DNA from 2 places in the Lysobacter sp. HA18 genome. Region 2 is predicted to be linked to the other one. Evidence: predicted binding sites of a transcription regulator. Region 2 holds the regulator's gene; the other holds the start of a gene.
What was found. The regulator FliA, encoded in region 2, starts transcription of late flagellar genes. The targets are predictions, from matches to a motif close to TAAAGTTTNNCNNNCNNNGGCCGATAA.
Positions count from the first base shown of each region.

Region 1: ACVWWW_RS02520 (GGDEF domain-containing protein) is a predicted target of FliA. The motif match lies at 1,605-1,631, and genes of this name have one in related genera.

Region 1 is NZ_JBSRZL010000001.1:514,347-517,747, forward strand. Features, by position in the region: gene ACVWWW_RS02505 (hypothetical protein) at 11-214, shown strand; gene ACVWWW_RS02510 (LysM peptidoglycan-binding domain-containing protein) at 376-831, shown strand; gene ACVWWW_RS02515 (hypothetical protein) at 977-1,504, shown strand; gene ACVWWW_RS02520 (GGDEF domain-containing protein) at 1,673-2,869, shown strand; gene ACVWWW_RS02525 (L-dopachrome tautomerase-related protein) at 2,945-3,401, shown strand, end outside.
Region 2 is NZ_JBSRZL010000001.1:2,572,265-2,575,665, forward strand. Features, by position in the region: gene ACVWWW_RS12690 (AAA family ATPase) at 1-680, shown strand, start outside; gene ACVWWW_RS12695 (MinD/ParA family protein) at 667-1,545, shown strand; gene ACVWWW_RS12700 (RNA polymerase sigma factor FliA) at 1,548-2,321, shown strand; gene cheY (chemotaxis response regulator CheY) at 2,523-2,915, shown strand; gene ACVWWW_RS12710 (protein phosphatase CheZ) at 2,912-3,401, shown strand, end outside.

The DNA.
Region 1 (3,401 bases), 2.1 Mb from region 2:
GGAGAGAACGATGAGCGCGCCGAAGAAACCCGCGTCCGAGAACCCGCACATGATCCGCGCCACCAACAAGGGCCAGATCGACACGCAGGCCCAGCGCGAAGCGCAGCTTGCGCACAAGGACAACCAGGCCGACCAGTCCGAAGGTGCGAAGGCCGAAGGCCAGCCGACCGCCATGCACGGCAAGGGCGCCGGCTTCAGCCGCAACATGCACTGAGCGGTACCGACACGGACGTCGGGCGTGCGCACGGTCGCGCGCTCGGCGTCATGCAGGCGATGCGCGACCGCATGAATGTGTTTGCATTCGGACGACACCGTCGCGATGCGCACGTAACACGCGCGATGCAACGGTCGCCTGTCCCGGCACGAGGAGACATCATGAGTACGACCGGCAACGACAAGTCGTCCAATCCGATTTCGCGCGCGTTCTCGCGCATCTTCCATCACGACGACGAACACGCGGCGGCATCGCAGCCTGGCGCCACGCCGCATCCGACACAGAACACGCAGCAGGTGACGCCACGCGTCGCGGCCGCACCGGCACCGACCGTGCAGCAGCACGCCGCAACGCAACCGCGGGCGAACACGCAGACGATGGCGCCGCCGACACCGCATCCGACGCCGTCAGCCACCGTGTCGCCGACACCGACCGCCACGCAGCGCACCTACACCGTGCAGCAGGGCGATTCGCTGTCGAAGATCGCCAAGCACATCTATGGCGACGCCAACCGCTGGCAACTGATCTACAACGCGAACCGCGAACACGTGAGCGATCCGGATCGAATCTATCCCGGCCAGGTGTTGATGCTGCCGGACGCGCCTTCCGTGCATTGATCGACCGATGCGCATCACGACGAAGCCGGGCAGTGCCCGGCTTCTTCGCATCCGGGCGTCGCGCGCAAGCGGCTGTTAGCATCCCCGCGCCGGCCGGGGAGCCGGTGCAACGGCCGCGATGCGGCCTCACCAGGGGATGAACTCGATGAAGAACGGATTCGTGGCCGTCGCGGCCGCACTGCTGCTCGTCGCCGGCGCGGCACAGGCGAAGGGCGCCGTCGCCAAGACCGAAACGGCGATGTACGAAGGCAAGGATCAGAAGGCGGCCGCGAAGGCGCTGCTCGATGCGGCGATGTCGCAGACCGAAGGCGGCAGCTGGGAACGCATCGGCGTCGGCCGCGTGCTCTACCTCGGCGGCCAGAAGGCCGACGCGCAGGCGATCTTCGACCAGGTGCTGGCCGGCAAGCACGATGCCGGCGACGTCTACCGTGTCGCGCGCGTCTACGCCGAAGCGCACGACTGGGCGAAGGCCAAGCCGCTGTTCGACCAGTTCCTCGCGATGGGCGACTACGACGAGAAGGAGCTGTCGGAGATCGGCGCGTTCTACATGCTCAACGGTGACCGCGCCGCCGGCGAGAACTACTTCCGCCAGGCGATCGCACGTGATCCCAAGAGCACATGGGCTTCGATGCGGATGGCCGGTGCGTATCTGGGCGTCGAACCGCAGCCGTAAGCGGCCGCACCGCAGTCGAAAAGGCCGGCCTCGTGCCGGCCTTTTCTTTGCGGGACACCGCCAGCGTTGCTGAACGCGACAGCCGCTGCGGGTCGTCGCATCAAGAACCCGGCGACGCGGCCGATAGCCGATTCGAGTCGCCGCGCCCGGCGACCGCACGGATATCCGATGAGTCCTCCGCCGGCGCCGGCACCTGCCGCCGCTTCGCCCTACCAGCGTGCACTCGACCGCGGCTTTCCCAAGCTGCGCTTCGAGCCGTTGCTCGAGCGCGAGTTCCAGCGCTTCCACAGCCGCGTGAACCTGGCGCGCGTGCGCTGGTCGGCGTGGCTGGCGTTCGGGTTGTACGGCGTGTTCATCGCCATCGACGTGCTGACGTTGCCGGCCGACGTGCATCGCTGGACCGCGCCGATCCGCCTGTTCGCGATCATGCCGGCCTTCCTGTGGGTGATCGCGGCGACGCATCGCGAGGCATGGCAGCCACGCATGCAGGGCCCGATCACTGTCGCCGCCACGATGGCCGGGCTCGGCACCGTCGTGCTGATCGCGATTGGCCTGCGCGCGCGGCATCCGTTGCCGTACGAAGGCATCCTGCTGGTCGCGATGTTCATCTACCTGCTCGCGAGCCTGGGCTGGTGGCGCGCATTGATCGTCAACATCGCGACGCTGGCGGCGCTGGTCGGCGCCGAACTCGCCTGGCAGTCCGATCCGCAGGCACGGCTGTACCAGATCGTCTTCATGCTGGCGGCGAACATCGTCGGCGCGACCGGCGCGTACTTCCTCGAACATTCCACGCGCTCGGTATTTCTCGTGCAACGCCTGCTCAACGAGCGCGCATCGCACGACGGGCTGACCGGGCTTGCGAATCGCGTCGCGCTCGACGAGCACCTGTCGCGCGTGTGGCGACAGGCAGTGCGCGAGCGTGCATCGGTCGCGATCGCGATGGTCGATGTCGACCACTTCAAGCGCTACAACGATCGCTACGGCCACGCCGAAGGCGATGTCGCGCTGCAGGCGGTGGCGGGCGTGGTCGGCGCGCAGGCGCGGCGTCCGCTGGATCTTGCGGCGCGCTACGGCGGCGAGGAATTCATGGTGGTCTGGTATCGACCCGCCGACGGCGAACTCGACGTGCTCGGCGAACGCCTGCGTGGCGAGGTCGAAGCACTGCGCATTCCGCACGTGGATACCGACGGCGGCGTGCTCACCGCGAGCGTCGGCATCGCCTGCGTCGTCGCGACGCCGTCGGGTTCACCGCAACGGCTGATGGAAGCGGCCGACGCTGCGCTTTATGCCGCGAAACAGGCGGGTCGCAATGGCGTGCATGTCGATGGCGCCGCATCGCGCATTGCGGTGACGCCGCCGCTTTGATCCGCGCTTGATCGCAGGTGGGCTGACATTGCCGACTCGTTCGCTATCGGCCGATCGACCGGCCGTGGAGTTGTCATGCAGCAGTCCACGCCCCGCAATGAAACCCGCAACGCGACATCGCACGGCGCGTCGACCACGCCCGAGCTGATCGAAGTCGCGCGTTTCGATCATGAAGTCACCGGCGTCACCGTCACCGAGGACGGCCGCATCTTCGTCAACTTCCCGCGCTGGACCGAGGACGCGCCGATCTCCGTCGCCGAGCTGATGCTCGACGGCGCGCTGCGTGCCTATCCCGACGAGCGCTGGAACGAATGGCGCAATGCGCGCAAGAACGAGTTGTCGCCGGAGGATCGTTGGGTCTGCGTGCAGAGCGTCGTCGCCGACTGGCGCGGTGCCGTGTGGGTGCTCGATCCGGCGGCGCCTGCGTCGGCGCAACTGGTGAAGGGCGGGCCCAAGCTGGTGCGCATCGACCTCGCGAGCAACGAGGTGTCGCGCACGTATGCATTCGACGAGGACATCGCGCGCGAAGGCT
Region 2 (3,401 bases):
AACTCGCGCGCATGCTCACCATCGCGCGTTCGGAACCGCTCGAAGACGGCGGCGTGTTCGCGCTGATCGGCCCGACCGGCGCCGGCAAGACGACCACGCTCGCCAAACTCGCCGCACGTTTCGCGCAGCGCCACCGCGCACGCGACGTCGCACTCGTCACCACCGATGTCGAACGCCCCGGCGCACGCGAACAGCTGCACGCGCTCGGTCGCAAGCTCGGCATCACCGTCTGCGAAGCCGAAGGCCCCGAAGGCCTGACCGACGCGCTCGACCAGCTTGTCGACTATCCGCTCGTGCTCGTCGACACCGCGGGTTACGCGGCGCGCGACAAGGCGCTGCTCAGCCAGGTCACGTGGCTGCGTGCGACGCGCAACCTGCGTTCGCTGCTGGTGCTGCCGGCCAACCTGCAACAGCAGGACATGTCCGAAGCCGTGCGTCGCTATCGCATGGCCGCGCCTGAAGCCGTCGTGCTGACCAAGCTCGATGAAACCGGACGCCTCGGCAGCGCGATTTCCGTCGCGATCAAGCATGGCCTGCCCCTTGCATATACGACGGCAGGCCAGCAGGTGCCGGCCGACCTCGAAGCCGCGGATGCGTCGCGACTCGTGCTCCAGATCGAAAAACTCCGTCGCGCCGCCGACAACCCGCTCGCCACCGAGGAACGCCATGTCGTCGCCTGATCCCATCGCCGCCACGCGCATGGCCACGCCCGCCAACGACGCCGCCGGCCCGGTGCGCGTCATCGCCGTTGCCAGTGGCAAGGGCGGCGTCGGCAAGACCTCGGTGTCGGTGAACCTCGCGATGAGCCTGCAGAACGCCGGCCACCGCGCACTGCTCCTCGATACCGACCTCGGCCTCGCGAATGTCGACGTGATGCTCGGCCTGTCGCCGCGCTTCACGCTCAGCGACGTGTTCGCCGGCCGTTGCGAACTCGCCGACACGCTGATCGAAGGCCCGAACGGACTTCTCGTCGTGCCGGCCGCCAGCGGCAAGCGTCACATGACCGAACTCACGCCGGCGCAGCACATCGGGCTGGTGCATGCGTTCTCGCAACTCGATGCACCGATCGACGTGATGGTGGTCGACAACGCCGCCGGCATCGCCGACAGCGTGCTGACCTTCTGCCAGGCCGCGCAGGACGTGATCGTTGTTGTGTGCGACGAACCCGCGTCGGTCACCGATGCGTACGCGCTCATCAAGGTGCTGAGCCGCGAGCGCGGCCTCACCCGCGTGCAGGTGCTCGCGAACCAGGTCGGTCATCCGTCCGAAGGTCGCCAGCTGTACGACAAGCTCGAACGCGTGACGTCGAAGTTCCTCGACGTGACGCTCAACTATCTCGGCGCGATCCCGCGCGATGAATGGCTGCGACGCGCGATCCAGCGCCAGGAGGCCGTCGTCGACGCCTTCCCGGCCGCGCCGTCGTCGATGGCCTTCCGCGAGATCGCCAAGCGCGCCGGCCAGTGGCAGACCCCTGCCGGCCCGCGCGGCCACGTGGAGTTCTTCATGGAACGACTCATCCCCACAGCGCGGAGTGCGACGGCATGAGCATGACGGCGACCGCAGTGAAAGCGAATCAATACAAGCAGACGCGCACCGCGAGCGATGGCTTCGATGCCACCGCGGTGGTCGTGCGCCACGGCGAACTGGTGCGTCGCATCGCCCATCACCTTGCCGCGCGTCTGCCGGCGAGCGTGGAGGTCGACGATCTCATCCAGGCGGGCATGCTCGGCCTGATCGAGGCCGCCAAGAATTTCCAGGCCGACCAGGGCGCGGCGTTCGAGACGTACGCCTCGATCCGCATCCGCGGTTCGATGATCGACGAGATCCGTCGTGGCGACTGGGTGCCGCGCAGCGTGCACCGCCGCTACCGCGACGTGGTATCGGCGACGCGCCAGGTCGAACAGGCCAATGGCCGCGCGGCCAATTCGTCGGAGATCGCCGAGGTGCTCGGCGTGTCGGTCGACGACTACCACCACATGCTCGAGGACGCCTCGCGCGGCCAGCTGCTTTCGCTGGACGAGCAGATGGACGACTTCGACGGCGAACCGCGGCTTGCGGCCAGCTGCAACGTCACGCCCGCGCGCGAACTCGAACACACCGTGTTCCGCCAGGCGCTCGGCGAAGCGATCGGCAACCTGCCCGAGCGCGAGCAGCTGGTGCTGTCGCTGTACTACGAGCAGGAAATGAACCTGCGCGAGATCGGCGCGGTGCTGGGCATCAGCGAATCGCGCGTCTGCCAGATCCATGGCCAGGCGATGCTGCGCCTGCGCGGTCGCCTCGGCGATTGGCGCGATACGGCGGCGGAGCACGTCGAGGCGTGATGTAGCGCGGGTGCGCGAGCACCCGTCAGCATTGCGGCGCATCTACCGGGGTCGACATTGCGACATGTGATGCGCGTCGCACACGTGTTGTGTCCCGCGTTGTGACGCGCTGCGATTTTCTCGCTTCTGAATTTCAGCGCGGCGCCTCAAGAACGCGCTCGCCACGCCGATAGCTCACCTAGGAACGCCCGGAACCCGTCCATGGACAAGAACATCAAGATTCTCATCGTCGACGACTTCTCGACGATGCGCCGTATCGTCAAGAACCTGCTCAACGATCTCGGCTTCTTCGACACCACCGAAGCCGAAGACGGCAACAGCGCGCTCGTCGAGCTGCGCAAGGCCAAGTTCGATCTCATCATCACCGACTGGAACATGCCGGGCATGCCGGGCATCGACCTGCTCAAGAATGTGCGCGCCGATGCGGCGCTGCAGAAGATTCCGGTGCTGATGGTCACCGCCGAAGCCAAGCGCGAGCAGATCATCGAAGCCGCGCAGGCCGGCGTGAACGGTTACGTCATCAAGCCGTTCACCGCGGCGGTGCTGCAGGACAAGCTCGCCAAGATCTTCGAGCGCATCGAGGCCGCGGCATGAACGCGGCCGCCGCCGTCGTTTCCCCCGAACGCGACGCCATCGTCGAAACGCTGCAGTCCGCACTGCGCTCGCTGGAAAGCGGCGACGATGCGGGCTGTCGCGCTGCGATCGACGGCCTCGTCTCGTGGCGCACGCAGCCGCTGGTGCAGGGCCTCGTGCGGCTTGCGCGCGAGCTGTCCGTTGCGCTGGGTGATGACGGTCGCGGCACCGGCGCGGCTTCGCTGCCGGACGCGTGCTCGCGTCTCGAGCATGTCGTGCAGCTCACCGAGTCCTCGAGCATGCGCACGCTCGATCTGATCGACGAATGCGGTCGACTGCTGAGCGCGCTGCCCGAACCGCAGACCGATGCGCAGCGTGAAGCGCTGGCCGGCCTTCGTTCGCGTTTCTCCGAGATGTCGCTCGCGCAGGGTTACCAGGACCTCACCGGACAGATCATCGTGCGCGTGGTCGAACTCGTGCGCGCGGTGCATGCGGGCCTTGGCGATA